One region of the Roseovarius sp. THAF27 genome, then DNA from elsewhere that is predicted to be linked to it. Evidence: riboswitches for the same ligand, from Rfam matches in the RefSeq annotation. Region 1 holds a riboswitch; each other region holds the start of a gene.
What was found. A riboswitch is a leader RNA that binds a small molecule or an ion and turns the genes downstream of it on or off. The one in region 1 is predicted to bind thiamine pyrophosphate.

Region 1 (7,505 bases):
CCGCGTCCGCGTTTCCTTCGGCTGGGGCACGCTGCTGACCAACGACTTCCGCGGCCTCATGCCCGACGACTCGCTCGCCCCCTTCTCCCTCGTCTGCAAGGCCATCGCCGCCGATGGCCGCCCCACCGTCAAGCTCTCGGACAACCCCCGCAAGGCAATGGGCCCCGAGGCCGAGATCGACCGCTACAAGCGCGTGTTCGGCGTGGGCGAGCAGAAGGAGATGGAGGTGGTGGTGTGACCACCCCCGGCCTCTGCCTCACCTTCGACGACGTCAATGTCGAGACTTGGCACGCCGCCCGTCCAGTCTGTCAGGCGCATGACGCCCGCGTCACCTACTGCGTCCGCTGGAGGCACGCCGCCACGCCCGCGCAGATCGACGGCCTGCACCGCTTGCAGGAGGACGGCCGTGAAGTCGCCTGTCACGACCACACCCACGAGACTCGGCAACCCGACTTGCGCCGGTACGGGCTCGACCTCTGGCCGGAGAACGGGATCGCCCGTGGCGTCTCCGAACACCGCGCGCCCGGCTTGCCGGCCACCCGCCATGCCAGACCATTCCATGGCTCCACCCGGCAAACCCGCGCCGCCACCGCGCCCTGTTTGCTGGTGACCCGCCCCGCCCGGACCGATCAGGAGGCACCGCAATGCTCGCCGGCATCCAGGTAGTCGAGTTCGAGGGCCTCGGCCCCGCCCCCTTCGCCGCCATGATGCTGGCGGATCTCGGCGCGAGTGTCACGGTCGTCCAGCGCCCAGGCCCCGCCAACCCCACCATGGGCGAACACAACATGCTCGACCGGGGCAAGCGGGCCATCACGCTCGACCTCAAGGACCCTGGCGACCTCGCCGTGGCCCGCGCGCTGGTGACCGACGCCGACGCCCTGATCGAGGGTCTGCGTCCCGGCGTGATGGAACGCCTCGGGCTCGGCCCCGACACCTTTACTCAGTCCAATCCAAAACTCGTCTACGGCCGCATGACCGGCTGGGGCCAGGACGGCCCGCGCGCGCATCTGGCGGGGCATGACTACAACTACATCGCCACCGCCGGGGCGCTCTACTATGCCTCCAACCCCGGCGACGCGCCCCTCACGCCGCCCACCATCGTCGGCGATATCGGCGGCGGCGCGCTCTATCTCGTGGCCGGCATCCTCAGCGGCATCCTCAACGCCCAGCGCACCGGAAAGGGCACCGTGGTCGACGCCGCCATCACCGACGGCTCGGCCCACATGATGGCGCTGTTCATGGCCATGGCGGGCGGTGGCAACCTGTCGGAAACACGCGGTCAAAGTCTGCTCGACGCGCCACCCTGGGGCCGCACCTATGCCTGCGCCGACGCGCGCCACCTCTCGGTCCAATGCCTCGAACCGCAGTTCTACGCGCTCTTCCTCGACACGCTCGGCCTCTCGGACGATCCCCTGTTCGCCGACCAGTACGACCGCGCCCGCTGGCCCGACCAGACCGCCCGCCTGACCGCACTCTTCGCCGCGGAGCCTGTCACCCATTGGGCCACGCTCTTCGACGATTCCGACGCCTGTGTCGCTCCTGTCCTCACCCCGTGGGAAGCGGCCAGGGACCCCCACATCGCCGCCCGCTCCATCTGGCACGAGGACCGGGGCACCCTGCAACCGGCCCCCGCGCCCCGCTTCGACGGACAGGCGCAGGCGCCGAACCCGACGCCACGGCGCGGGCAACATACCGAAGAAATCCTGAAAGACCTCAGACAGCGCGGCCTCGTCTGACCTCGTAGGGTGGGTGAAGACCCACCCGCCTCACCCGCGCCTCGACGCGGTGTAGAGGACCCAGTCCTCCCCCTCCAGCGTCGCTTCCCATGCCGCCCGCAGCGCCGCCGCCTCTCCGGCAAAGCCCTCCCCGGTCGGCACGCTCTCCACGATCCGGTCGATGCGGAAACTGCGAAACCCCTGCCGCAGCGCGCACCACGCCGCCAGCACGACCGCGTCGATGTGATAGGTCAGCGCCACGGGCCGGATCACCCGCTCCGTCCGCGCCTCCTGCAGGTCAACGTAAACGATCCGCAATTCCACCGCATCGCGGATCTGCGCCCGCAACGCTTCGGCATCCACACCGTCGCGCGGGATGCGGTTCCAGCCCGACACCCGCAACGGCACATGCGGCGCGCCGCCCGGCAACGCGGTGGCGATCTTCTCGCCCGCACGCCGCGCCGCCCGCTCCAGCCCAGGATCCCCGGTCCGGTGCAACAGCGCCATGCCCACGTAAAGCGCCTCCAGCTCCTCGGCGGAAAACATCAGTGGCGGCAGGTCATAGCCCGCCCGCATCATGTACCCCACGCCCGCCGCGCCCTCGACCGGCACGCGCAACGCCTGCAACGCCACCACGTCGCGGTAGATTGTCCGCTTGGTGACCTCCAGCTCCTCGGCCAGCATCGCAGCGGTCACCGGCGCATCGGCGCTGCGCAGGATCTGGATGATGTCGAACAGGCGGGTCGATCGGGTCATGCGGACACCCTAGCATGATTGCTGACAGTATGGTGTCAGCAGCGTTGCAGTAGGCTGATCCCGGATCAACAAGGACCCTCACCATGCTGCAAGACTACACCGCCAGGACCGGCACGCTCAGTCCCGTCTGGACGCTGGAAATCCAGACCCTGCCGCAAGACACCGACCGGATACTGGATGCCGTGATGCAGGTGCATCCCCTGGGCTATGGCCGCTATCACCGCACCGCGTCCGTATCGGCCACCGGCGCCGAGACCACGACACCGCAGCCCAACTCCACCACCACCACGCACAAGAGCACATATATGCCCGGCAGCGCCGAGACCTACCCGGTGGTCGAGCTGAAAATCTCCATCGAACGCGACCTTCCCGCCCTGCAACAGGTCATGGACGCGATCATGGACGCCCAACACTACGAAGAACCCGTGATCTTCGTGCGCGAGGACTGGGCCAACCGCGCCAGTTACGACCCGAACCGGACCAACCCGAACCGCTGGTGGAACGATGGCCGCGGCCTGCCGGACATGGTGGCGTTTTCCCGATGACGGCCCAAGACTTCCGCGCCCTGCACCACGGCGACAAGCCCTTCGTCATCCCCAACCCGTGGGATGCCGGCTCCGCCCGCATCCTCGCGTCCATTGGCTTTCCGGCGCTCGCGACAACCAGCGCCGGCATGGCCTTTTCCATGGGCCGCCTCGAAGGCACCGTGCCATCCGCGGATGTCCTGGACCATTGCCGCACGATCGTCGGCGCCACTCCCCTGCCGGTCAGTGCCGACCTCGAACGCGGCTTCGGCGAAAGCCCCGAGAGCGTAACCGAAACCATCCGCGCCGCCGCCGCCACCGGCCTTGCCGGCGCCTCGATCGAGGACCACACCGGCGACCGGAACGCGCCCATCTACGACCACACCCTGGCCGTCGAACGGATGATCGCCGGGGTCGAGGCCGCCCGGACCCTTTCGCAGGATTTCGTCCTCACCGCCCGCTGCGAAAGCCTGCTCTGGGGCGAAACGCGCCTCGACCCGGTCATCGCCCGCCTGCAGGCGTTCGAGGCGGCGGGGGCCGACGTCCTCTACGCCCCCGGCCTGCCCGACCTCGACGCCATCCGCACGGTCTGCGCGGCCGTGACCCGGCCGGTCAACGTGGTCATGGGCCTGCCCGGCCGCACCTTCACGCTGGATCAGCTGACAGAGGCCGGCGTGGCCCGCATCAGCGTCGGTTCGGCCTTCTTCCGCGTGGCCTACGGCGCCCTCATCGGGGCCGCGCGGGAAATCCGCAACACCGGCCATTTCGACAAGACCGCGCAGGGCATCGGCTTCGCGGACCTGGAATCCCACCTCGCCCCATTTACGGAGACCTGACATGATCAAGTACTATTACCCCGACGGCAGCCACTGCTTCCGCGCGCTGCACACCACCCACGCCGTCTATACGGATGCGAATGGAAAGCTGATCGCACGCACCTTGCGGCCCGACAATTCCGAGCTTTACGAATTCGAGATCACCGGCTTCGAACTGCTCGAGACGGGGGTGCGCTATGACTAACCCCTCGATCCTCCGAACCGGCTTCGACACAAGGCCCATCGAGATGCAGCCGATGTGGGCCCTCATGTTCCAGGCGCCCTCGGAAGACGTCGACCGCATATTCGACGCCGTGACACAGGTCGCGCCCCTGACCCAGGGCAAGACCGACCGCAACGGCTATCGCGCCCCCGGCGGGCTGGAATATTACCGCCCCCGGGAAGGCACCCCGACAGGCGCCGAGGACGACACGCGCCACCGCCCCGGCGTCGACGAGATGCGCTTCTTCCTGCCCCGCGACCCCGCCATGTTGACCGCGGTGATCGAGGCGATCTACGCGGTCCACAGCTACTACGAACCGGTCATCACCGTGACGGATGTGCTGCGCAGCCAGTGCAAGGGCCTCGACGACAGCGACAATCCCCACCGCTGGTGGAACAGGGACGGTGACTGGAAAACATCGCCCACGTAGGGTGGGGTTCCACCCCACCTTCACCGACCCCCGCCTTCACCAATCCGGCCACAGCCCCGCGAAATGATGCGTCGGCCCGTGCCCCGACCCCACCTCCAGCGCCCCGGCCCCGGCAATCGCCCGCGCGACATAGGCCTTCGCCGCCCGCACCGCCTCGGGCAGGGCCACGCCCCGCCCGATCCGCGCCGCCAGCGCCGCCGACAGGGTGCATCCCGTCCCGTGGGTGTTCCGCGTCGCCATCCGCGCGCCCTCGAACCAATGCACGCCGTCCGCATCGGCCAGCACGTCGGGGCTGTCCTCGCCCTCCAGGTGCCCGCCCTTCAGCAGCACCGCACTGCAGCCCAGCGCCCGCAGCGCCTGGGCCTGCTCCGCCATCGCGTCCCGCGTCACCGCCTCGTCGCAGCCCAGCAGCACCGCCGCCTCCGGCAGGTTCGGCGTGATGACGTGCGCCTTCGGCACCAGCGCCTCGCCCAGCGCCGCCACCGCGTCCTCGGCCAACAGCGATGCGCCGCCCTTGGCCACCATCACCGGATCCATCACCACCGGCACGTCCGGCAAGGCGTCCGCCACCGCGCGGGCGATCTCTGCCGTGGCGATCATCCCAATCTTCACCGCGTCGATCCGCACATCCTCGGCGACGGCCCGGACCTGGTCGGCCACGAACTCCGGCGGCACCAGGTGCACCCCCTGCACACCCCGCGTGTTCTGCACCGTCAGCGCGGTCAGCGCCGCCATCCCGTAGGCGCCGTTCGCCGAAATCGCCTTCAGGTCCGCCTGCACCCCGGCCCCGCCCGACGGGTCCGACCCTGCGATCGACAGGATGTTGGCGATCCCGCCGCTGTCCGCGTGAAATGTCCTGGGGGTCATCCGGCTCCTTTCGCGGCGCGCGAAAAGCAGGGGTCCGACCGGGTCCGGTCCCGCCTTCCTCCGCCAGCATGATCTGGGTCAGGTTCAAAGGGTGCATCTCAGCCCGAAGGCGCCCCTGGCTCGTGCCGGACGATAGGCGCGCTGGCCCGCCTGTCAACCGCAACCGCACCCGCGCAACGCACGCTTCGTTGATCCGGCCACCTGCAAAAAACCGCACCGTCGCGATACCACCCGGATACCGACGCGATACCGACGTCCGGATCTGCCCTCCCGGGGCCCGTTAACCTCTCGATTCGCTTCAGGGGGTTGGAAGCCTTCGCCGCAGGGGCTATCTTGCTCTCTTGCACCGCCCGGAAGGCAGAACTCGACATGGTCAAGCCCAAGATCAATCCGAACTACAAGGTCGTCGCCGAGAACCGCAAGGCGCGGCACGACTATGCCATCGAGGACGATCTGGAATGCGGCATGGTCCTCGCCGGGTCCGAGGTCAAGTCCCTGCGCCAGAAGACGTCCAACATCGCCGAAAGCTATGCTGCGGTCGAGGATGGCGAACTGTGGCTGGTCAACAGCTACATCGCGCCCTACGAACAGGCCGTGCCGTTCGGCCACGAGGACCGGCGCAAGCGCAAGCTCTTGGTTTCGCGCAAGGAAATGGCGCGCCTGTGGAACGAGACCCAGCGCAAGGGCATGACCCTCGTGCCGCTGGTGATGTATTTCAACGACCGTGGCATCGCCAAGATCAAGATCGGCATCGCCAAGGGCAAGAAGAACACCGACAAGCGCCAGACCGAGGCCAAGCGCGACTGGAACCGCCAGAAGCAGCGGCTTTTGCGCCACGGTATGTAAACGCTTCGGATTCCACCCTCTGCGGGTGCCGCCCGTTTTGCTATCCTCCCTTAGTTCCCGGCGCGACGCGCGGGACTGCACGGGGGACCGGGAAGCATGGACTTACTGATCAGCCTCATTGCCGGCGCCATCGGCGGCAACATCGCCGGCGGCCTTGTGCCCCGCCTCAACCTCGGACTCCTGATCAATTCCCTTGCCGGCAGTCTGGGTGGTCTTATGGGGGGCCATGCCCTTGCTTTGCTGGGCTTTGGCGGGCTTGCGCAGACAGCGCCCGATAGCGTGTCCCTCGACCCCACGGCCCTGACCACGCAACTGGCCGCGGGCGGCCTGGGCGGCGGCGCGTGCCTGCTGGCCGTGGGTCTTCTGCGCAATCTTCTGACCCGCTGACCCGCCGCAGCGCCTGCCCCCTCCGCTTGCACTGTCCGGCGTCCCGCGCTACGTCACTGTCAACGGTTTCAGGGGGCTGTCATGGCAAACGACGATCCGAAAACATTGGTATCCACCGATTGGCTGGCGGCGCATCTGGGCGACCCGGACCTGCGGATCCTCGATGCCACCTATTTCCTGCCCGGCGTCGACCGCGATGCCAAGGCGGAATACGAGCAGGCCCACATCCCCGGCGCACGCTTCTTCGATATCGACGATATCTCGGACCACCGTTCGGACCTGCCGCACATGGCCCCCCCGGTGGAAAAGTTCATGTCCCGCATGCGCCAGATGGGCGTGGGTGACGGGCACCAGGTGGTGGTCTACGACACCCACGGTCTCTTTTCGGCGGCCCGCGTCTGGTGGCTCTTCCGCCTGATGGGCCAGACCGAAGTCGCCGTCCTGGACGGCGGCCTGCCCAAGTGGCTGGCCGAGGGCCGCCCGACCGAGGACCTGCCGCCGATGATCCGCGACCGGCACATGACCGTCCGGCGCGAGGCGCACCGGGTCAAGGACGTCACGCAGGTCGCCGCCGCCTCCAAGCTGGGCGACTACACTATCCTCGACGCCCGTGCGCCCGGACGGTTTCGCGGCGACGAGCCCGAACCGCGCCAGGGCCTGCGGGCCGGGCACATCCCCAATTCCCGCAACGTCCCCTACAGCTCCCTGCTCAACGATGACGCCACGATGAAATCCCCCGACGAACTGCGCGCGATCTTCGAAGCGGCCGGTGCGGACTTGTCGAAACCCGTCATCACAAGCTGCGGCTCTGGCGTGACCGCCGCGGTGATCAACCTTGCGCTGGAACGGATCGGCAAGACCGACCACGCGCTTTATGACGGATCATGGACCGAATGGGGCGCCTTCCCCACCGTCTCCGTCGCAACCGGAGAAGCCTGATGT
Region 2 (7,505 bases), 1.6 Mb from region 1:
CGGTCAGAGCCAGAACGAGCATGATCGTGAGTGACACCGATATCCAGCTTTCGCGATATCGGCAGATGTTCCAAAGTCTTTCTACTCGTTCATCCACACCAAATGCCCCTTCTTCGGTGGTTGGGGGATCTGTGCGTACCCGGGGTTTGCCCCTCTTTGCCGCGCAGACCAATCAGCTCTCCGTCAGGTGATGCTCCATAAGATCGAGAAACAATTCGATCCGTTCGTTCAGTCCGGTCCGTTCAGATTGTGACAAGTCCTGTCCCGCGGCCGTGGTGACGTGCTCTTCCAGCGCGCGCGCCTGCGTCGACAGATCGTGGAGTCCAAGGCTTCCGGCAACGCCGCATATGCGGTGCGCCTCGAAGCCGACGGTTTCGAGCGCCGTGGCCGGGTCGGCGTCCAGCGCGATCCGGGCGGCTTCGATCCGGCAGATCCGCGCGTCGAGCCCGGCGCAGAACTGAACGCGCATGTCGTCCAGTGCGCGACTTATCGCGGTGCGTGCGGGATCGGCGGGGTGCCGATTGGCGGAGGCGTTCATGCGATGGCCTGCATCGGGTGATGATCCTCGACTTTTCCGGTCGCGCGACGGGCGCGGTCGATCAGGCTGGTCGGGCATTGCATGCGAAACAACCCGGTGCGGACGGGCGTACCGACCGTCACCCGCGGCAGCGTCATGTCGATGGCGTCATAGCGCAGGCGCAGGGCCTCAAGCTCTTGGGTGAGGTTTTCCTCGATCCGCGCGCAATCGACATTGGGCTGGTCGAGCAGAAGGGCGACGATATCGCCGCTGCCCGGGCAGGTCAGCATGTGCGGAAACGCCGAAAGCGCCCGCGAGACGGCCTGTGCCATGTCGCCGATCAGGACCGCGTAGTAGGTGGAGTCCATCATCTTGAAATAGGTTTCCGCCATGGGCAGGTTGACGCAGATGGCGGAGGTCTGGCGCAGGCGCAGGTTGCCCTGCTTGAGAAGGAAGTTCTCCATCGACACCATGCTGACGGCACCTTCGACGTCGTCGAGAATGATCTCGCCGTCGAACGCGGCGGTTGGGAACAGTATGGCTTCCTGCTTGAGCACATGTTCGTGCAGCAACCGAGCCTGGGCGCGTTCCGCAAGAATGTTGCGGGCCATTTCCAGGCGGATCTTCAGTTCGACCATTTCGAGCGGCTTGGTGATGTAGTCGTTGGCGCCGGCCATGAAGGCGGCGTCGATGGACGCCTTGTCGGTCAGCGCGGAGAGCATCACGATGGGTGTCGCCTGGTGGTGCGGGATGGCCCTCAGTTGCCGAACCAGTTCGATCCCGTCCATCGGCATCATGCGGATGTCGACGATGAAGCACTCCACGGGCTTGGTCTTGGCGGCGGCGATTTGCAGGGCCTCCGGCCCGGTAAAGGCGGTTTCGACGTCCCTGTAGCCCAGCTGTTCAAGCCGCGTTCTGAGCAAGTCGCAGAAGATCGGCTCGTCATCTATCGCAAGGATCCGCATTGTTTCTCTTTCCAGCCTATTATTCTGTTCGCTCCCTGATTGTTCTCGCCCAATTCGGGCATTATTGTGGCGCAACGTTGAAATAAAGAGATTTTTCAAAGATTAACCGCGCCAGGATGGTGTTGGCGTTCTCGGTGGGGCGCGACCGGCCGCTATTCAACGCACCAGGGCCGCAATCTTCGGGTGTCCTGCCCCGGCGGTTCAGCCCCGATCCGTCTGCTCAGGCAGCGCGCTCGCGCCGGGTGCGTCGCCGGTGGCGACAAGAGCGATATCGCCGTCCCAGTGGCGTTGCAGATGCCTGGCGGCCTGCCAGGCTCGCAGGCCGGAGCGACAGGCAAAGACCGCGCGCTGTCCGGTCGCGGGGGGCTGGAGCCGGCCCGCGATGACGTCCGATACGCTGCTCCGCCGTGCTTGGGGCGAGACAGGGGTCGGCGCTTCCTCGGTGCCGCGAAGGTCGACGACGATATCGGTTGGCTTGAGGTGGTCGGTCGCGATGAAATGCAGGCCCTGCGCCGGCTCGGGGGCCGTGTCGAAGCGAAAGCTGCTGCTGCGAAAGGCCTGCATGTCGACGGTGAGCAGCTGACCCAGCGGGGACGGAGTCTGCCCGGTGAGGCAGGCCAGCGCCATCTGGGCCTGCGCCGCGCCGATCATGCCCACCACCGGCCCCATCACGCCCGCCGTGGCACAGGTGGCGGCGCGGTCGGGAAGATCGGGAAACACGGCGCGCAGCGAGGGCGCGGTGCCGCAGAAGCCGCCGACATAGCCCGAAACGCCCAGCACGGAGGCGCTGACAAGGGGCACGCCGGCGTCAAGGCACGTGTCGGAGAGGATGTAGCTGACCGCGAAACTGTCGGCGCAATCGAGCACAATGCTGGCCTGCACTACGAGATCGGGCGCGTTGGCGGGATCGAGCGGGCGGGCAAGGGGGGCAATGCGGCAGTCGGTATTGAGGCGGCGCAACGTGTCATGCGCGGCCTCGACCTTGGGCCTGCCGATGTCGTCTTCGCGAAAGAGTGTCTGGCGGTGCAGGTTGCCCAGGGAAACCGTGTCGCCATCCACCAGGGTCAGCCGTCCGATCCCCGCGCCCACCAGGTATTGCAGCGCCGGGGCGCCCAATCCGCCAGCCCCGACCACAAGCACATGCGCCGCTTTCAGCGCGGCCTGTCCGGCCTCGCCCATGCCGGGCAGGCAGGTCTGGCGGGCATAGCGGGTCATCGCGTCGCCGCCAGCCAGGCGCGCACCCGGGTTTCGGGGGCGTCGTTGAGCGTGATGTCGGTGACCGCGGCCACCACGTCTGCGCCTGCCTCGAAGGCGCCGGGCGCGCGTTCCACCGACAGGCCGCCGATGGCGATCAGGGGCAGGTCGCCTATCAGGCCGCGCCACTGGGTCAGACGGTCGAGGCCCTGTTCGTGCCATTTCATTTTTTTCAGGATGGTGGGATAGATCGGACCCAAGGCGATGTAGTCGGGATCGAGCGCAAGGGCGCGCTTGAGTTCGGCTCTGTCATGGGTGCTTATGCCGAGGTGCAGGCCGGCATCGCGGATGGCGGATATGTCAGCTGTATCAAGGTCTTCCTGGCCAAGGTGGATGTAGCTGCAGCCGGTGTCGATCGCCTCTTGCCAGTGGTCGTTGATGACAAGGGTGCAGCCGTGGCGCGCGCACACGGCCCTGGACCGCAGCACATGGTCGCGCAGCGTATCGGGCGCGGCATCCTTGACGCGCAGTTGCACCAGCTTGATGCCCAGCGGGACCAGCCGCTCGATCCAGTCGGCGCTGTCGAAGATGGGGTAGAAGCGGTCCAGTCTCATTCAAGAAACGCCTTGCCTAGAACCGGGGTGGAGGGGGCGGCCATGTCGCGCGGCTCCATAGGGTCGGCGGACTGCGCCAGTTTTCCGGCCCTGAGGGCGAGGGCGAAGGCTTCGGCCATGGCCGCCGGATCGCCCGCCTTGGCCACGGCGGTGTTGAGAAGGATCGCGTCGTAGCCCAGTTCCATCGCCGCCGTGGCTTGCGAGGGCAGACCCAGCCCGGCGTCGATCACCAGCGGCACGTCCGGGAAATGCGCCCGGAGCGCGCGCAGGCCGAAGATGTTGTTCAGGCCCAGCCCCGATCCGATGGGGGCGCCCCAGGGCATCAGAACCTCGCAGCCCGCGTTGAGCAGACGGTCGGCAACGACGAGATCCTCGGTGGTGTAGGGAAAGACCTGAAACCCGTCCTCGGTCAGGATGCTGGCGGCCTCGACCAAGCCGAAGACATCGGGTTGCAGTGTGTCTTCCTCGCCGATGACCTCGAGCTTGATCCAGGGCGTGTCAAAAACCTCGCGCGCCATGTGGGCGGTGGTCACGGCCTCTTTCACGCTGTGGCATCCGGCGGTGTTGGGCAGGATATGCACGCCCAGGTCGCGGATCAGGTTCCAGAAATCCTGTCCGGCGCGGTCCTGCCCGCTTTCGCGGCGCAGCGACACGGTTGCGACGCTGGCGCCGCTGCGCCGGAACGCCTCGGCCAGGATCGCGGGCGACGGGTATTGCGCGGTGCCCAGCATGAAGCCGTTGGCCAGCGTGGTGCCATAGAAATCGCGCATCGCTCAGCCGCCCTGCATCGGGGCCAGAACCTCGATGCTGTCGCCGTCCGCCAGAGCGTGATCGCCGCGCAGGGAGGCGGGTATGAACGTGCCGTTCACCGCTGTCGCCACCTTGGCGTCGCCATAGCCGTGGGCGTCCAGCAGGTCGGCCAGCGTGGCGGCCTCGGCGTGCAATGGCGTGCCGTTAAGCTGCAATCTCATCGGAAACCTCCGGTGTCTTGTCGTGAAGGATCAGGTCCGCGACCATGCGCGCGAGGGCCGGCGCCAGAAGGAAGCCGTGCCTGTAGAGTCCGTTGGCCCGGATCAGGTTCCCGTCGCGGCGGATGCGGGGCAGGTTGTCGGGAAAGGCGGGGCGGCTGTCGACGCCGATCTCGACCACCTCGGCCTCGCCGAAGGCGGGGTTGAGCGCATAGGCCGTGCCCAGCAGTTCCAGCATCGCACGGGCGGTGACGTGCCGGCCCGCCTGGCCTTCGACCATCGTGGCCCCCAGCATGTAGAGGCCGTCACCCCGGGGCACGACATAGATCGGCACGCGGGGGTGCAGCACGCGGACGGGGCGTGTCAGTGACACGTCCGGGCACGAGAGGATCATCATCTCGCCCTTGACGCCGCGCAGGTCGGCAAGCCGGTCGCGCGCCGCAAAGCCGCGGCAGTCGATGGTCAGACCCTTCTGGGCTTGGGCTTCGGGGTCGGCCTCTTCCTGAATGAGCTTCGCGCCATCGGCCGCAAGGCTGTCGCGCAGCGCGGCGAGGGCGGCGCGGGGAGAAAGATGCGCCTCGGTGTCGAAAAAGAGGCCCCGCGTGAAACGGGTGCCGAGGTCGGGCTCGAGCTGCGCGATCTCGGGGCCGGTGACGGCGCGGTGCCAGCTGGTCAGGCGGGCAAAGCGGGCGAGATCGGCCTTGTCGCGCCCGGGCGATACGACAAGAGAGCCGCGCCGCCGGACGACGGCGCCGGTCTGTGCCTCCCACCAGTCGGCGGCCTCGCAGCCCAGCCGCACCACGACCTCTTCGGCGCTTTCGCCTTCGCAATGGGGCGCCAGCATTCCGCCAGCCCACCAGGAGCAGGCATGCGGACCCGGCGCGGCGCGCCGATCGACCAGGGTCACCTCGGCCCCACGGTCCAGCAGGGTGCGGGCGACACAAAGACCGGCGACGCCGGCGCCTATGACGACAACGGATGTCATACCGATGCGCCTGGCCGGCAGATGGATGGCGTGAGGGTCATTCGGCGCGCCTCTTTGTTTGGGGCGTGCCAACGCGGAAAAGAGGTAAGTGCTGTCGGTGCACGTTCTACCCGTTCCCTACGCCGGTATTGCCCGGATCAGGTTCGACGGGTCGGTGCGTGCACCTCTCAGCCCTTTGCGGGCCCCCCGACGGATGATATGTGACTTGCGGACCGGAACGATGCGCCCCGGTGCAGCTTCGTGCGTCATGGATACGTGACGTTGCTTCAATCTGCAACATGCGAAACCAGACGATTGCGGCGCCGGGTTCCGCAACATGCTGCGCATTGGGCTGGCCCGGTGGCCGAATTTTGCCGTCCGGCTTGACCTTTCGGCGGCGGCAGGCGTTATTCTTTTCCAGACGTAATGGAAGGGATATCCGGTGTTCGGATCGCGTACCTCGTTTCTGCCTTGGAAGGGTTATGTCGCCTCGGCCTTCGTAGTGGTGCTGGGCGGCGGTGCTGTGTTGGCACAGACGGAAACGGCCGAGCCGTTGCCGGAACCGCCTGCAACCACTGTCAGCCCGCTGGACCCACCCCGGGAGTCGCAAGAGGGTGCCGGGATCGACGTCATGGGCGCGGAGACAGACCGCGATGCGCCTGCGGTGACGGAACCCGCCGCGGCGGAGGATCCCGGAACGACGAGCGCGGCCGAGACGGAGACGGCCGCCGCGACGCCGTCCCTGGTGGAGCAGGTGGCGGCCTGCTATGCCGGTACGTCCGATGCGGCCAGCGAAGAAGAGGTGCGGTTGCAGTTCGTGCTGGACAGCGCCGGGCTGCTGCTGGGGATCCCCGAGCATGTCGGCGCGGAGTCGCAATCGGCTGTCCAGCGGCGGCTGTATCTGGATGCCGTTGTCGCGCTGGAGGAGTGCGCGCCCTATTCCGTCAGCGGGGTCGAGACCACGTACGCGGCGACATTCACTCCGGCCGCGGTCACGTCGATTGCCGTTCTCGACACGGCAGGCCGGCCCGAGACGCCGCCGGTGCTTGGCACGGCGCGCGTGGATCAGACGGCGTCGGCCAGCGAGGATATCGAGGCCGCACTGGATCTGTCGCGCGACGAGCGGCGCGAGATCCAGAATCGCCTGCGCCTGGTCGAGTACGATCCGGGCGGCGCGGACGGGGTGTTCGGGCCGAATACGCGCACCGCGATTTCCACGTGGCAGGAGGCGCGCGGCTTTCCCGTCAGCGGCTATTTCAACGACGTGCAGCTGGCCGCGCTGCGGGAAGAAAGCCAGACCGAATACGAAGCGTTTCAGCGGACCGAGCCCAAGCCAAAGCCAAAGCGCAAGGCCGAGAGGGTTCGCGTATGCAAGCGCGGTGTGTTCGGCGTGCTCTACGACTGCAGGTTCGTCTGGCGCTGACGCGCCGGCCTGCAGGCTCGGCTTTGCGCGGGGTTCAGGCGATCGGCAATTATTCAGGTATGCCGGGAACTTGAGCGCAGTTGCGGCGTTCCTTCGTCGGAACGGAAAGTCGGGCAATGGGTCTGGGACAGTTTTCTAGCAGGACGAGTGAACCGCGCGGGCACGGCGCATGGGTGCCGGCGTGTGGTTGTGCGCGTTCGCGTGTTCACGGACCGCAGGGCGTGATGCCATGAGCCACGATGCCGAAGCCCCTACGGCGCATCCGCTGACGGATGTGATCTCAAGGATCAGGTCGCTGGCCGATCGACCCGAGGTTACCGTGGACGAAATTGTCGGTGCCGCGGGGCAGGCGGGCATTCTGCCACTGATCTTCGTGCCAGCCCTGATCGCAGCCACGCCGCTGTCGGGCATTCCCGGCGTGTCGATGGTGTGCGGGTTGCTGATCGCGCTTTTTTCCGCCGAGATGATCCTGGGCCTGAAAAAGTTCTATTTGCCCGAAAAGTTGAAGAAAAAGACGATTGACGGTGCCAAGCTGGACCACGCGATGCGGCAGATCCTGCCGATCATGCAATGGATAGAGCGCCATACCGGACAGCGCCTGTCCTTCCTTTTCCATCGCCCGATGACCTGGGTGCCGCAGTTGATCTGCCTGATGACCGGGCTGGCCATGCCGTTTCTGGAATTCATTCCGTTCTCGGGATCCGTCGCGGCCACAGGTGTCTGCCTGCTGGTCATGGCCATGTTGACAAGGGATGGCGTGGTATTTCTGCTGGCGCTTCTGCCTTACGTGATCGGCGGGGTTTTGATCGCGCGGTTCCTGTTGTGAGGCGGCTGGCGATTGCGGCCTCGGTCATCGGGCT
Region 3 (7,505 bases), 1.8 Mb from region 1:
GAAGAGGGCGACCTGATCAAACGCTCGATCCGCGACCTCTACAATCGCGATATCGACGAGGTTCATGTCGAGGGCGAGCGCGGCTACCGCATCGCCAAGGACTTCATGAAGATGATCATGCCGTCCCACGCCAAGAACGTGAAACAGTATGGCGAGACCCTGCCGCTCTTCGCCCGCTACCAGGTCGAAAGCTACCTAGCGGGGATGTTCAACCCCACCGTGCAGCTCAAGTCGGGCGGCTACATCGTCATCGGCGTGACCGAGGCGCTGGTGGCCATCGACGTGAACTCCGGCCGCGCCACCAAGGAAGGCTCGATCGAGGAAACCGCGCTCAAGACCAACCTGGAAGCGGCGGACGAGGTCGCCCGCCAGTTGCGCCTGCGCGACCTTGCCGGCCTGATCGTGATCGACTTCATCGACATGGACGAGCGCAAGAACAACGCCTCCGTCGAAAAGCGCATGAAGGACCGGCTCAAGACCGACCGCGCCCGCATCCAGGTGGGCCGCATCTCGGGCTTCGGCCTGATGGAGATGTCGCGCCAGCGCCTGCGCCCCGGCATGATCGAGGCCACGACGCAACCGTGCCCCGCCTGCCACGGCACCGGCCTCATTCGCTCGGACGACAACATGTCGCTCAGCATCCTGCGCCAGATCGAGGAGGAGGGCACGCGTGGCCGCTCCCGCGAGGTGCTGGTGAAATGCCCCGTGGGCATCGCCAACTTCCTGATGAACCAGAAGCGCGAGCACGTGGCCCAGATCGAGGGCCGCTACGGCCTGTCGGTGCGGATCGAGGGCGACCCTTCGCTGGTCAGCCCCGATTTCTCGCTCGAGAAATTCAAGACCGCCACCCGCAACGTCAAGCAGACCGCCGCGGCGGTGGTGTCCGTCGACAGCTCGCTGATGGACGATATCGACGCCGCCGAGGAGGCCGAGACGCCCGATCCCGCCGAGGCGCCTCCCGCGCCCGAGAACGAGGGCAATGACGGGCGCAACGACGGCGGCGACGGCCAGCCCAAGAAAAAGCGCCGGCGCCGCCGCCGGTCGCGCTCGCGCTCCAAGTCGGGCAATGGCGAAAACGGGCAGAACGGCGAAACCCGCGACAACAACGACGCGTCGGACAACGACCAGTCCGAGCGCCGGGACGCGCCGCAGACGGAAGACAAACCGTCCGAGGCCGAGCCTGTCGCGGCCAAGTCCGAAGAAGCCTCCGACGAGACGCCGAAAGACGAAAAGCCCAAGCGCGTGAGCCGGTCCCGCAAGAAAAAGACCGACGACACGCCCAAGGAAGAGGCCGCGCAGGACGAGGCCCCGGCAGAGAATGCCGAGGCCGCGTCCGGGGACAAACCTGCGGAGAAGCCAAAGCCCAAGCCGCGCTCGCGCAGCAAGAAAAAGGAAGAACCTGCACCCGAGGTGGCGGCGGAAACGGCGGCAGAACCCGCCCCCGAAGCCGCCGAAACGGCTCAGGATCCGGCGCCCCAACCCGAAGCCGAGGCCAAGCCTGCCAGGAAACCGCGCACGCGTTCGACCTCGACCCGCAAGAAGCCCGAGCCGGTCGCCGCCGAAGCCGCGGACACGGGCGAGGCCGCCAAGCAAGCGGCGGACGATGATAAGCCCAAGCGCAAGGGCTGGTGGTCTTTCGGCGGCTAAGTTGCTCTGACCAAAACGAAAAACGCCGGGGCAGGACCCCGGCGTTTTTATTTGATGCACATGGTGCGAAGCGCGCCTCTTGCCCACGCCGTCCCGGGCCTGACCCGGGACCTCATCGGTCAGAGCTCCCGACTCAAGTCCGGGATGCCACTCGCCCCCCACGCGCCGTCATCCTCGGGCTCGACCCGAGGATCTCCACGCGAAGAGATCCCGGATCAGGTCCGGGATGAGTGCCGGGTCAACCCGGCACTCACTCCTCCGCCTCGTCCACCGGCACGTACAAATCCCCGCCTTCGCGGAACTTCGCGGCCATCTTCTCCATCCCTTCCTTCTGCGCCTCGGCGCGGATGTCATGGCTGATCCGCATCGAGCAGAATTTCGGCCCGCACATCGAGCAGAAATGCGCAACCTTGTGCGCCTCCTTGGGCAGGGTCTGGTCGTGGAACTCGCGCGCCGTCTCGGGGTCCAGCGACAGGTTGAACTGGTCCTCCCAGCGGAACTCGAACCGGGCCCGTGACAGCGCATCGTCGCGCCGCTGCGCCCCCGGCAGGCCCTTGGCAAGGTCCGCCGCATGGGCCGCGATCTTGTAGGTGATCACACCCGTCTTCACATCGTCCCGGTCGGGCAGGCCCAGATGCTCTTTCGGCGTCACGTAGCACAGCATCGCGCAGCCGAACCAGCCGATCATCGCCGCCCCGATCCCGCTGGTGATATGGTCGTACCCTGGCGCGATATCCGTGGTCAGCGGTCCCAGCGTATAGAACGGCGCCTCGTGACAGCATTCCAGCTGCTTGTCCATGTTCTCCTTGATCTTGTGCATGGCCACATGGCCCGGCCCCTCGATCATCACCTGGCAATCCTTGGCCCAGGCGATCTGTGTCAGCTCCCCCAGTGTCTCCAGCTCGGCGAACTGCGCCTCGTCATTGGCATCCGCGATGGACCCGGGCCGCAGCCCGTCGCCAAGGCTGAACGACACGTCATAGGCCCGGCAAATGTCGCAGATTTCCTCGAAATGCTCATACAGGAACGACTCGCGGTGATGGTGCAGGCACCACTTGGCCATGATCGACCCGCCGCGCGACACGATGCCCGTCACCCGGTCCACCGTCATCGGCACCATGTGCAGCCGCACGCCCGCATGGATGGTGAAATAATCCACCCCCTGTTCCGCCTGTTCGATCAGCGTGTCGCGGAACACCTCCCAGGTCAGGTCCTCGGCAATGCCGTTCACCTTTTCCAGGGCCTGGTAGATCGGCACGGTCCCGATCGGCACCGGGGAGTTGCGGATGATCCATTCGCGCGTGTTGTGGATGTTGCGCCCCGTAGAGAGGTCCATCACCGTATCGGCACCCCAACGGATCGCCCAGACAAGTTTATCGACTTCCTCCTCCATCGAGGATGTCACGGCGGAGGTGCCCATGTTGGCATTGATCTTCACCAGGAAATTGCGCCCGATGATCATCGGCTCGCTCTCGGGGTGGTTGATATTGGCCGGAATGATCGCCCGGCCCGCCGCAACCTCGTCACGCACGAATTCGGGCGTCACGTAATCGGGGATATTGGCCCCCCAGTCATTGCCGTCGCGGGCTTCGGCCACGACCTCGCGCATCTGGTTCTCGCGGATCGCGATGAATTCCATCTCCGGCGTCACGATGCCCGCACGGGCATAGGCCAGCTGAGTGACTGGTTTGCCGTCCTTGGCCCGCATCGGAGCGGCGATTTTGGGAAATTCCGGCGTCAGGCGGTCGCCTTCGACGAAACCGTTATCCTCGGGCTTCACATGACGGCCCTCGTACTCTTCGACATCGCCACGCGCCTCGATCCAGTCGCGGCGCAGGCGGGGCAGGCCCTCGCGGATATCGGTCAGCACGTTCGGATCGGTATAAGGCCCTGAACTGTCATAGACGGGCAGGGGGTCTTCGCCGGACGTGGGATGCACGGAGATCTCGCGCATCGGCACGCGGATATCGGGGTGTTGCGTGCCTTTCACGTAGATCTTGCGCGACGCGGGCAACTCGCCCGTGGTGATCTTGGGATTGGGTACGTTCATTTTGGCGCTCCTCAAGCGGTTACTCGAAAAGACACCAGATGAGTCGTGGCTTGGGGGAAACGCGGGGACGATGCGCCCCGTCTTCGGACGACAACCCGGGCGGGCCGGGGATGCGATCCTAGCTTCCTACGCCAGTGTCAACTGGGTCAGGTTCAAAGGGTCGCGTCACCGGGCATATGCCCTCGTCAGCCTCTCAGTCCCCTGGGCGGGACCCCCCTGCGTAAGCGGGAGGCTAGCGAAGCGTCGCCGTGATTTCAACGGATATTCGGAAAAAGCTGCGGCGGGTTTCGGATCAGACCGGCACGTCGTCGTAATTGCGCCGGGTCGTGGGGGTGGTGTCCTTGATATCGACCCGCAACGCCACGCCCATCATCTCCATCATCCGTCGCGTCTCTTCGGTGTAGTCCGTGAACGCCTTCTTCATGAAATCGCTCTGCACCTGCATCAGCTCCTGCGGCGTCCTGCAGGCCAGCATCGCGCGCTGCGCCTCCAGGTCCTTCTCCAGCCGCTCGGTCACAAAGCGCATGCTCTCCTGCATCATGTCGAACCACGCCGTCGTGGCCACGGGGCTGAACGCGGCCATCGCCGCGACCATGCCGGCATGGGCCGGGTCGGTCGCGTCCGGGGTTTCGGTGGTCTTTTTCGTCGATTTCGCCATTTGCGCCACTCCTTCCGAGCTTCGGCAAAGGCCGCGGTGGCGCGGTCTTTGCGGGAATGTCGTCCGATCTGGCACACCACACCGAAACATGCGCCTCGCGCCATTCGGAACTGTAACAATTATATGACGTAGCCGGCCCGAGGTACAGCGCAACCGGGCCGCTGGGGGCCGCGCCGTTGTCGCACCCCCCGTGCGGCTCAGCCCTTGCGCACCCGGTAAAGCGTGGCCGTCCCGTCTTCGACCGTCTCGATCAGCTCATGCCCCGCCTCGGCGCAGAAATGCGGCACGTCGATCACCGCCGCCGGATCATCCGCCCGCAGCACGATCACGTCGCCGGTGCCCAGCGGCTTCATCCGCTTGCGCAGCTTCAGCACGGGCAGGGGGCACAAGAGCCCCACGGCGTCGATGATCTCAGGTTCGCTCATGGCTCGGGAGGTAATCCAACCGTTACAGCCTGTCCACCGAGATGTGACCGCCCCGTGACGCCGCGTCGCGTGACGCCCCCTTCGTTTTGCAATACACGGGGGTCCATGTTCGGAATCGATCTCATAGACGCCACCCTGATCCCCGCCATGGCCATCGCGCTGGTGGCCGGCGTCTTCTCGTTTCTCAGCCCCTGCGTGCTGCCCATCGTTCCGCCTTACCTCGCCTACATGAGCGGCGTCACCGTCACCGACCTGCAAACCGCGCAAACGTCCCGCAACAAGGCGATCCTGCCCGCACTCTTCTTCGTGCTGGGCCTGTCGACCGTGTTTCTTCTGCTGGGCTTCGCCGCCTCGGCCATGGGCCGTGAGCTGCTGCAATACCAGGACTGGTTCAACACCGCCGCGGGCCTCATCGTGATGATCTTCGGCCTGCATTTCCTGGGCATCTTCCGCATCGGCATCATGGACCGCGAGGCCCGGCTCGACGTGGGCGACAAGGGCGGCACCAGTTTCGGCGCCTATATCCTCGGCCTCGCCTTCGCCTTCGGCTGGACCCCCTGCATCGGACCGCAGCTCGGCGCGATCCTGTCGCTCGCCGCCTCCGAGGCCTCGGTCACGCGCGGCACGCTGCTGCTCGCGGTCTATGCCGCGGGCCTGGGCATCCCGTTCCTGCTCGTGGCCGCCTTCCTGCCGCGCCTTTCCGGGCTCATGGCCTGGATGAAACGCCACATGGACCAGATCGAGCGTATCATGGGGCTCCTGCTCTGGACCATCGGCCTGCTGATGCTGACCGGCGGGTTCGCCGCCTTCTCCTACTGGCTGCTCGAGATGTTCCCGGCGCTGGCCATGATGGGCTAGGGGCCTCTGTCCGCCCCCGTTCCGGGCCCGACCCGGGACCTCGCCCAGCCGCGCCTCGGCAAGAGATCCCCGATCGGGTCCCGGATCCTCTGTCGCACAACAGCCTTACTCTTGCCCAAGACTTCGATTAACCTCTCCCCAAAGAAGAGGCCAAGACAGGTCTGGCATGAGCAGCCCCACCCAAGCCCCCGTCACCCGCCGCCGGGTGTTCTATATCCCGGGATACGATCCCATCCACCCGCGCCGCTACCGCGAGCTCTACCGCAAGGAGGGCGCGGAACAGGCGGGCCTCTCGGGCTATGACCTCACCCTTTCCGCCCGCAAATCCGAAGGCCGCTATGGCTGGCAGGTCGATGCGCAGATCGACGGGCACGACATCCATACCGAGTTCGACGTGCTGGTGTGGTCCGACATCGTCCGCGACAGCATGGAACGCGGCATCGCCGGCACCTACCTGCAACTCATCCGCACCGCCTGGACCTATATCGCCTCGGGCGCGCTCTTCCGCCTGATGCGCCTGCGCAAGGGGCCGGTCATCGCCGCGCTCTACCCGGTGGGGTTCCTGATCGTGCAGCTTATGATCGCCCTCGCGCTGGCCTACGCCCTGGGCCGCCTGCTGGCGCTCCTGCACCCCTACGCGGCCTGGGCGGGCCTCGCGGTGGTCCCGCCCGTGCTCCACTGGTTCAAGGCCCGCGACAACAAGCTCTTCGCCTACTACCTCATGCACGACTACGCCTATTCGGCCCAATCCAAGGGCGCCAACCCGCCCGAGCTGGAGGCGCGGATGGCCCAGTTCACCGACGAGATCGCCGCGGCGCTCACCACGGACGTGGACGAGGTGCTGGTGGTCGGCCATTCCTCCGGCGCGCATCTGGGTGTCTCCATCCTCGCCGACCTGATCCGCCAGGGCCGCGTACCGCACAACGGCCCGATACTCTCTTTCCTCACGCTGGGGCAGGTCGTCCCCATGGTCTCTTTCCTCAAAAACGCCCACCGCCTGCGCGCCGACCTGCATTACCTTTCGATCCGCGATGAACTCACCTGGGTCGACGTCACCGCCCCCGGCGACGGCTGCGCCTTCGCGCTCTGCGATCCCGTCGGCGTCTCGGGCGTCGCCCCCGAAAACCAGCGCTGGCCGCTGATCCTGTCGGCCGCCTTCACTCAAACACTCAGCCCCGAGCGCTGGAAAGCCCTGCGCTGGCGCTTCTTCCGCCTGCATTTCCAGTATCTCTGCGCCTTCGACCGCCCCGGCGACTACGACTATTTCCAGATCACCGCCGGCCCGCAGACCTTGGGCCACCGCTACGCCGACCGCGCCCCGTCGCCCAGCCGCATCACCCGCGCCACCTCCCGTTTCACGAGCATGGCGGCATGACGCAGCCCCCCAAGCCCCCGGCGCGCGAGGGCCGCGTTTCACTCTGGCGCTACATGCGGCTTTTCCGTCAGGACATCCTCTCGGCCCAGCCCGCACGGCTCTACCGCGCGTGGATGGCCGAATTCCGCACGCCGTTCTTCCGCTCCTACCTCTGCAACCAGCCAGAGCTTGTTGACCTCGTGCTGAAAAACCGCCCCGACGACTTCCCCAAGTCCGACCGCGTGCGTGAGGGCCTCACGCCGCTTCTCGGCAATTCCGTCTTCGTCACGAACGGTGAGACATGGAAACGCCAGCGCCGTATCATCGACCCGGCCTTCGAGGGCGGGCGCCTGCGCGATACCTTCCCAGCCATGCTCGCCGCGGGGCAGGGCGCCGTGGCCCGTCTGGCCGGGCACGCCACCGGCCAGCCCGTCGAGATTGAGGCCGAGACCAGCCACGTCGCCGCCGACGTGATCTTCCGCACGCTCTTCTCGATCCCGATCGAGGACGAGA
Region 4 (7,505 bases), 340 kb from region 1:
CCACATCCAGCTTGTCCCAAGGCAGGTCCTGCGCAAAGGCCGCAGAGGTCGCATCGCAGATCGTCAGTCCCTGGCGGTCCGCCTTGATCCAGTCGCCGTCCGGCACCCGCACGCCACTGGTCGTGCCGTTCCAGGTAAAGACAACGTCATTGTCCGTATCCACGCCACTAAGATCGACGATCTCGCCATACTCGGCGGTCTTGACCTCGGCATCGAGTTTCAGTTGCTTCACCGCATCGGTGACCCAGCCCGCGCCAAAGCTTTCCCAGGCCAGCATCTCGACCTTGCGTTCGCCCAGAAGGCTCCACATCGCCATCTCGACCGCGCCGGTATCAGACGCCGGCACGATGCCGACCTTGTAGTCATCGGGAATGCCCAGCACCTCGCGCGTGCCGTCAATCGCGGCCTTCAGCTTGGCCTTGCCCACGGCGGCGCGGTGCGACCGGCCCAGGGGCGCGTCGGCAAGCTTGCTCAGGTCGAATACGGGGGGTTTGGCACAGGGGCCGGAGGAAAAACGCGGGTTCGCCGGAACGGCGACAGGTTTAGTGTCCGGCCGCGTGCCGGGTGTCTCAATAGCCATTTCTGCTATCCTTCCAGATAAGCGCCCCTCGTTGGGGAGGGGTGTCCCACCTACGGGATTACGCCCGCCGGCTGAGTCCCGCAAGAGGGAAAACAGCCTTTGCGCGGCGGTTTACGTGCTGAAAGCGACCCCGGGCGACTATCATCGGAAACTTCGTCACCCGCACAACCGGTCATGCGCTTCGGGCAAAGCAACACCGCCTGCCGTCTCCATCGGCTGGCGGCGCACGATATTGCGAAAGTTGACGTGCTTCTGAAGCACCTTCTGCCGGATCTCACGAGAAAAGCAATTGTCGAGGTGCCGCCTGATCTCGCTGTCGCGCCGGGCGATCTTTCTGATCTTGGCACTGCTGATACAGAACGCGTATGCCGCTTCGGCCACGATGGTGGTGGCCGTCGACGGCTGCCCCGACAGACATGAAATCTCGCCGATGAACACGTCTCTCTCGTACCGGAAAAGACACGTGTCTTCGGAATAGACCGTCACGGCGCCCGACGCGATATAGAACAACTCCCCCGATATCTTCCCCTCGCGTGTCAGCACGGTGCCGGCCGGCAGATGCTTCCAATGCCCCGATTCAAGAAGCCGGCGCGCCCGGAACCCCCTGAGGTCGGGAAACTTGCTGGCAAGCAGAAGCTTCTCGTCCTCCTTCAGGAACAACAGGTAATCCGAAAGCCAGTTGCGCAGCAGTCCGATCGTGCTGATGGCGATAAAGCTGATCTGGATCAGGGCCGCCGACAGGTTGAAATTGGTCTGAAGACTATAAAGCACCGATCCGGCGGCAAGAATGTTCAGGAACGGATAGGTGAACCCCTGACCCCGGATCAGGCCGATTTGCAGGGCGAAATATGACGCAAGGTAGATCGTGACACCGAGCACCCCGAACAGGTCCACGAAATCGGAAATACGGCTTTGCGAAATCAGGGAAAACAATTCCATGATCGAAATCCATTGAATAAAAAAATGACTTCAAAAAAAGTGTATTCAAAAAGTAGTACGTTCAGCCTTAGCATAATGTTGCGGTTTTGGAAACACTGGCATCCGTCATCCGGTGACACGGCATGCAGACCTTGCTCGCCCTGTCGTAGGGTGGGTGAAAACCCACGCGCCCCTCCCGGCAGGTGCCACGGCCTTGTTCGCACCTTCTGCCATGCGTGACCCGCGATTGCGTCCCCCCACCTAGAACCCCCTCCCAACCTGCGCTATGCCCGCACTCACAGCGCATAGCGGAGACGTCCCCATGTTCACCACCACCCTCATCGCGCCTCCGGGCACGCTCGACCCCGCCCTGGTCGAGAACCTGCGCAATGCCTGGGGCGGGTTCGACGCCCGCTGGCTCTCGCCCGACGAAGCGGCGGAGTTCGACATGGCCGCGCTCCCCGACAACCGGTGGGAGGTCTGGGACAACCTGCAAACCCTGCGCACCGACCTTGTGGTCCAACCGTCCGAGAATCGCCGAAAGCGGATGCTGCTGGCCGACATGGACAGCACCATGATCCAGCAGGAGTGCATTGACGAGCTGGCCGAAGAGGCCGGCGTCGGCGCGCATGTCAAGGACATCACCGCCCGCGCCATGAACGGCGAACTCGATTTCGAGGGTGCCCTTCTGGAACGTGTCGCCCTGCTCAGGGATCTCCCCGAAGACGTCATCGCCGAGGTTCTAGACACCCGCATCACCCTCATGCCCGGCGGCGCCACCTTGCTGGCCACGATGCAGGCCCACGGTGCCTATACCGCCCTCGTGTCGGGCGGCTTCACCGCCTTCACCTCGCATGTCGCCACGCTGCTCGGCTTCGACGAGAACCGCGCCAACACGCTGCTTGTCGAGGATGGCAAGCTCACCGGCGACGTCGCCCGCCCCATCCTCGGGCGCGAGGCCAAGGTGCAGGCGCTCGCCGACATCACCACCCGCCTCAACATTTCCGAAATCGACGTGCTGGCGGTGGGCGACGGGGCCAACGACCTCGGGATGCTCGCCCGCGCAGGCAGCGGTGTGGCACTCCATGCCAAGCCGTCCGTCGCCGCCGAGTGCGAGTTGCGCATCAACCACGGCGATCTCACGGCGCTCCTTTACCTGCAAGGTTACGACCGCAACGATTTCCAGATCCTGTAGGGTGGGCGAAAGCCCACGCATCGTCGGACCATTTCGTCTTTACGTTAATTAACTACTATGTTAATTACGCGTTATGCCCCACCTGACCGACACCTTCGCCGCCCTCTCCGACCCGACCCGCCTTGCCGTGGTCGAGCGCCTGATGGCCGAGGGCGAGCTGCCCGCCGGTCGTCTCGTCGAACAGGCCGATATCAGCGCCCCGGCCATGTCCCGCCACCTCAAGGTGCTGCGGCAGGCCGGGCTGGTCGAACAGCGCATCCAGGGCACCAGCCGGCTCTATTCCGTCCGCCCCGAGGCGCTGAAATCCATCTCCGACTGGACGCTCGATCACCGCGCCTTCTGGCAGGCGTCGATGGACCGCCTCGCCACCCACCTCGCCCTTCAGGACGAGGATTGACTGATGGGCGACGTCCGCATCACCCGCGACTTCCCGGTCACGCCCGCGCGCCTGTTCCGCGCCATCACCCAGCGCGCCGAGGTACTGGAATGGTGGGGCCATGACGGCATGACCCTGCCCGACACAGCCCTCGACTTCACCCGCGAAGGTCCCTGGCATTCCGAGATGCGCGATGCCGACGGCAACCGCTACCGCATGTCGGGGCAGGTGACGCATGTCGACCCGCCGCACAGCGTCGGCTTCACCTGGACATGGCACCTGCCCGAGGGCATGCGCGCCCCCGAAAGCCACGTCACCTTCACCGTCACACCCGCCGCGGGCGGCGCCCGGCTGACCATCGACCACCGCGACCTGCCCGACGACGACCGCGCCGCGCGGCACGAAACCGGCTGGACAAGCGGCCCCATGGTCCGCCTCGCCCGCCATCTGCAAAGCCAACCCCACTGACCCCTGAAAGGAGACCGACACATGCCCAAGTACATCCTCGCCTATCACGGCGGCGGCCGGCCCGAGACCGAAGAAGAGGGGCTCAAGGCGATGAAGGCCTGGGAAAGCTGGCTCGGCGGCCTCGGCGGCAAGCTCATCGACCCCGGCAACCCCGTCGGCATGTCCAAGACGGTCAGCACCGAGGGCATCGCCGACAATGGCGGGTCCAATCCCCTCTCGGGCTATTCCATCGTCGAGGCCGCGGATGACGCCGAGGCCTGCGAGATCGCCCGCGGCTGCCCGATCCTCGATGGCGGCAAGGGCAGCGTCGAGGTCGCCCCGATCGTCGAAATGTAACCCACGCGTCCCGGGCTCGACCCGGGACCTCACCGGCCGTTTCGGGCCGTCAGCCCGCTCTCGACCCGCCGCAGCACCGCGCGGTGCGTCAACCCGGTGCCCCGGCGAAAATCGCACCGTCGCGATACCACCCGGATACCAACACGATACCGACATGCCGTTTTCGGCGATTCCCAACGCCTTAACCTTCCGATTCGCCGATTCACCTTGTCCCGACCCCGGCTTGCCCCTAGGTTCCTGTTGAAACCTCGGGGTGTCGCCCGGCCCGGCCCGGCGACTGAGATGCAGATCGCGAACCCGTTGAACCTGAACCGGCTGAAACCGGCGGAGGGAAGGTCATGCAGCCGCATCGCGCCGCACCCTCCACCGGAACGGAGGATGCCATGAAACACCTTGTTTTCACTGCGGGATTCCTGACCGCCGCCACATCTGCGATGGCCCAGGAGTCAGACCAGACGCCCGAACTGACCGTTTACACCTATGACAGCTTCGTCGCCGAATGGGGCCCCGGCCCGCAGATCGAAAAGGCGTTCGAGGCCACCTGCAACTGCGACCTCACCCTCGTCGGCGTCGAAGACGGCGCAGCTCTCTTGGCCCGCGTCCGGTTGGAGGGGCAAAATACCGACGCCGACATCGTCCTCGGTCTCGACACCAACCTCGTTGCCGCGGCCAAGGAAACCGGCCTTTTTGCCGAGCACGGCCAGTCGCCCAAACTCGATCTGCCGATCACCTGGGAAGACCCGGTGTTCCTGCCCTACGACTGGGGCCACTTCGCCTTCGTCCACAATAAAACTCTTGAAGCGCCCAGCAATTTCAAGGCTCTGGCCGACAGCGACACCTCGATCGTCATCCAGGATCCGCGCTCGTCCACCCCCGGCCTCGGCCTGCTGATGTGGGTCAAGACCGCCTATGGCGACGAGGCCCCGGCGATCTGGGAGGGGCTCTCGGACAACATCGTCACCGTCACCAAGGGCTGGACCGAAGCCTACGGCCTCTTCCTCGAAGGCGAGGCCGACATGGTGCTGTCCTACACCACCTCGCCCGCCTATCACCTGATCGCCGAAGAGGACGACACCAAGACCGCCGCCACCTTCGACGAAGGCCATTACATGCAGGTCGAGGTGGCCGGCAAACTGGCCTCCACCGATCAGCCGGAGCTGGCCGACCAGTTCCTCGCGTTCATGCTGACCCAGGACTTCCAGTCGGTCATTCCCACCACCAACTGGATGTATCCCGCCGTAGAACTCGATGACGGTCTGCCCGACGGGTTCGAGACACTCGTGCAACCGGAAAAATCCCTGCTTCTCAGCGCCGAAGAGGCCGCCGCCGCCCGCGATGCGGCGCTCGATGAATGGCTGAACGCGCTCAGCCGCTAAGCGCCAGACCGGGGTGGAGCGCCGCCGCCCTCGTGGCGGCGCTCATCTTCGGGGCGCTGCTGGCCGTGGCCTTGCGCGCCGAAACCGGGCGCGGCTTCACCGCCGCCGACTGGGCCGCCCTGCGCTTCACGCTGGTGCAGGCCACCCTCTCGGCGCTTTTCTCGGTTCTGCTGGCCGTCCCCGTCGCGCGCGCCCTCGCCCGCCGCCGGTTCCGGGGCCGCAGCCTGCTGATCGCGCTTCTGGGTGCCCCGTTCATCCTGCCGGTGATCGTCGCCGTCCTGGGCCTGATCGAGGTTTTCGGCCGTGGCGGCTGGGTCAGCGCAGCGCTTGGCACGCTCGGCCTGCCGCCGGTTCAGATCTACGGCCTGCACGGCGTGGTCCTCGCGCATGTGTTCTTCAACCTGCCGCTGGCCACTCGCCTTGTCCTGCAAGGCTGGCAGGAGATCCCTGCCGAACGTTTCCGTCTTGCCACGCTTCTGGGCATCGACGGCTGGTCGATGTTCCGGGTGATCGAACTGCCCATGCTATTGCGCCTGATCCCCGGCGCCTTCACCGTGATCTTCGCCATCTGCCTCACCAGCTTTGCCGTCGCGCTCACGCTTGGCGGCGGGCCGCGTGCGACCACGATAGAACTCGCCATTTACCAGGCGTTCAGGTTTGACTTCGATCTTGGGCGGGCCGCGCTTCTCTCTGCCGTGCAGCTTGGCCTGACGGTTCTTGCCGGTGGCATCGCCCTCTGGCTGGCGCGCGGCGAAGGGTTCGGCTCGGGCCTCGATCGCGGTTTGAGCCGGTTCGACGGAAAAACGACCACCGCACGGTGGGTTGACGCGCTGTTCATCTGTGTGGCGGCAGTCTTCCTGCTCGTGCCGCTCATGGCCATCGCTCTGTCGGGCCTGCCCGGCTTTGCCGACATGCCGGGACAGGTCTGGACCGCCGCGCTCACCTCGCTCTGGGTCGCGGCGCTCAGCACGGTCCTTCTGCTCTGCATGGCCTTGCCCATGGCCGCCACCATCGCAACCGAACGGGGCCGTATGGTGGAAATCGCGGGCCTGCTCGGCCTCGCCGCCTCGCCGCTGGTGATCGGCACCGGGCTCTTCATCGCGATCCGACCCTACGCCAATCCGCAGGCCTTCGCCCTGCCCGTCACCGCGCTGGTCAACGCCATCACCGTCCTGCCTTTCGCGCTGCGCATCCTCGTCCCCCGCGCCCGCGATATCGTGGCGCGCCAAGGCCGCCTCGGCCTGTCGCTCGGCATGGCCGGGCTGCCCTTTTTGCGGCATGTCCTTCTACCCCGCCTGCGCCCGCAAATCGGGTTCGCCGCCGGACTGGCCGCCGCCCTCTCGATGGGCGATCTCGGCGTCATAACGCTCTTTGCCGACCCCGACGTCGCCACCCTGCCGCTGCAGATCTACCGCCTCATGGGCTCCTACCAGATGGAGGCCGCAGCCGCCGCCTCCTTCCTGCTGCTGATCCTGTCCTTCGGGGTCTTTTGGCTGCTCGACCGTGGTGGGCACCGCCATGCTGAAACTTGACGCCACCACCATCCGCAACGGCAGCTTCACGCTGGCCGCCGACCTGACCGTACCGGAACGCGCGACCGTCGCCGTCATCGGCCCCTCGGGCGCCGGCAAGTCCACCCTGCTCGAAGGCATCGCGGGATTCCTGCCCGTGGCAGAGGGGCACATGACCTGGCACGGCGTCGACATCACCAATCAAGCCCCCGGAGCCCGCCCCGTCGCCATGCTGTTTCAGGAGGACAACCTTTTCCCGCACCTGACACTGGCGCAGAACGTCGGCCTTGGCCTCTCACCCAACCTGCGCCTGCCGCCCGCCGACAGGAGCCGCGTGACCCAGGCTCTGGACCGCGTCGGCCTGGCGGACATGGACGCCCGCAAACCCGGCGAACTGTCGGGCGGCCAGCGCAGCCGCGCGGCCCTCGCCCGCGTCATGCTGCAGGACAAGCCGTTGCTCCTGCTGGATGAACCCTTCGCCGCGCTTGGCCCGGCGCTGCGGATGGAGATGCTCGACCTCGTCGCAGAGATCGCCCGCGAAACCGGCGCGACCCTCCTGATGATCTCCCACGCGCCAGAGGACGCCCGGCGCATCACCGAACGGGCCATCCTCGTCGCCGACGGCACCGCGCATGCCCCGCGACCGACCGCCGACCTGCTCGACGATCCGCCGCCGGTCCTGCGCGACTATCTCGGCGCGTAGACCTTCATTTCAAAAGGAAAAGGCGGTACGGACCGACCCCTG

Region 2: linked by a shared signal. The riboswitch ahead of thiO (glycine oxidase ThiO) and the one ahead of thiD (bifunctional hydroxymethylpyrimidine kinase/phosphomethylpyrimidine kinase) in region 1 are both predicted to bind thiamine pyrophosphate.
Region 3: linked by a shared signal. The riboswitch ahead of thiC (phosphomethylpyrimidine synthase ThiC) and the one ahead of thiD (bifunctional hydroxymethylpyrimidine kinase/phosphomethylpyrimidine kinase) in region 1 are both predicted to bind thiamine pyrophosphate.
Region 4: linked by a shared signal. The riboswitch ahead of thiB (thiamine ABC transporter substrate binding subunit) and the one ahead of thiD (bifunctional hydroxymethylpyrimidine kinase/phosphomethylpyrimidine kinase) in region 1 are both predicted to bind thiamine pyrophosphate.

The regions. Positions count from the first base shown of each region.
Region 1 covers NZ_CP045393.1:76,281-83,785, reverse strand. The annotation lists gene pncB (nicotinate phosphoribosyltransferase) at 1-238, shown strand, start outside; gene FIU89_RS00415 (polysaccharide deacetylase family protein) at 235-666, shown strand; gene FIU89_RS00410 (CaiB/BaiF CoA-transferase family protein) at 645-1,736, shown strand; gene FIU89_RS00405 (YafY family protein) at 1,767-2,471, opposite strand; gene FIU89_RS00400 (hypothetical protein) at 2,555-3,016, shown strand; gene FIU89_RS00395 (isocitrate lyase/phosphoenolpyruvate mutase family protein) at 3,013-3,831, shown strand; gene FIU89_RS00390 (hypothetical protein) at 3,833-4,015, shown strand; gene FIU89_RS00385 (hypothetical protein) at 4,008-4,463, shown strand; gene thiD (bifunctional hydroxymethylpyrimidine kinase/phosphomethylpyrimidine kinase) at 4,500-5,330, opposite strand; TPP riboswitch at 5,369-5,457, opposite strand; gene smpB (SsrA-binding protein SmpB) at 5,700-6,176, shown strand; gene FIU89_RS00370 (hypothetical protein) at 6,273-6,563, shown strand; gene sseA (3-mercaptopyruvate sulfurtransferase) at 6,645-7,502, shown strand; gene FIU89_RS00360 (amino acid aminotransferase) at 7,502-7,505, shown strand, end outside.
Region 2 covers NZ_CP045393.1:2,686,332-2,693,836, reverse strand. The annotation lists gene FIU89_RS13565 (ATP-binding protein) at 1-37, opposite strand, end outside; gene FIU89_RS13560 (Hpt domain-containing protein) at 173-538, opposite strand; gene FIU89_RS13555 (PleD family two-component system response regulator) at 535-1,482, opposite strand; gene FIU89_RS13550 (HesA/MoeB/ThiF family protein) at 1,684-2,697, opposite strand; gene FIU89_RS13545 (thiamine phosphate synthase) at 2,694-3,290, opposite strand; gene FIU89_RS13540 (thiazole synthase) at 3,287-4,060, opposite strand; gene thiS (sulfur carrier protein ThiS) at 4,064-4,261, opposite strand; gene thiO (glycine oxidase ThiO) at 4,245-5,243, opposite strand; TPP riboswitch at 5,341-5,442, opposite strand; gene FIU89_RS13525 (peptidoglycan-binding protein) at 5,665-6,645, shown strand; gene FIU89_RS13520 (exopolysaccharide biosynthesis protein) at 6,875-7,471, shown strand; gene coxB (cytochrome c oxidase subunit II) at 7,468-7,505, shown strand, end outside.
Region 3 covers NZ_CP045393.1:1,830,767-1,838,271, forward strand. The annotation lists gene FIU89_RS09075 (ribonuclease E/G) at 1-1,647, shown strand, start outside; gene thiC (phosphomethylpyrimidine synthase ThiC) at 1,898-3,697, opposite strand; TPP riboswitch at 3,804-3,925, opposite strand; gene FIU89_RS09085 (phasin family protein) at 3,990-4,355, opposite strand; gene FIU89_RS09090 (sulfurtransferase TusA family protein) at 4,553-4,780, opposite strand; gene FIU89_RS09095 (cytochrome c biogenesis CcdA family protein) at 4,886-5,638, shown strand; gene FIU89_RS09100 (hypothetical protein) at 5,805-7,013, shown strand; gene FIU89_RS09105 (cytochrome P450) at 7,010-7,505, shown strand, end outside.
Region 4 covers NZ_CP045393.1:3,931,076-3,938,580, forward strand. The annotation lists gene FIU89_RS19460 (phosphoserine transaminase) at 1-580, opposite strand, end outside; gene FIU89_RS19465 (Crp/Fnr family transcriptional regulator) at 737-1,519, opposite strand; gene serB (phosphoserine phosphatase SerB) at 1,821-2,693, shown strand; gene FIU89_RS19475 (helix-turn-helix transcriptional regulator) at 2,767-3,090, shown strand; gene FIU89_RS19480 (SRPBCC domain-containing protein) at 3,094-3,537, shown strand; gene FIU89_RS19485 (YciI family protein) at 3,559-3,873, shown strand; TPP riboswitch at 4,113-4,223, shown strand; gene thiB (thiamine ABC transporter substrate binding subunit) at 4,257-5,249, shown strand; gene FIU89_RS19495 (thiamine/thiamine pyrophosphate ABC transporter permease ThiP) at 5,225-6,781, shown strand; gene FIU89_RS19500 (ATP-binding cassette domain-containing protein) at 6,768-7,463, shown strand.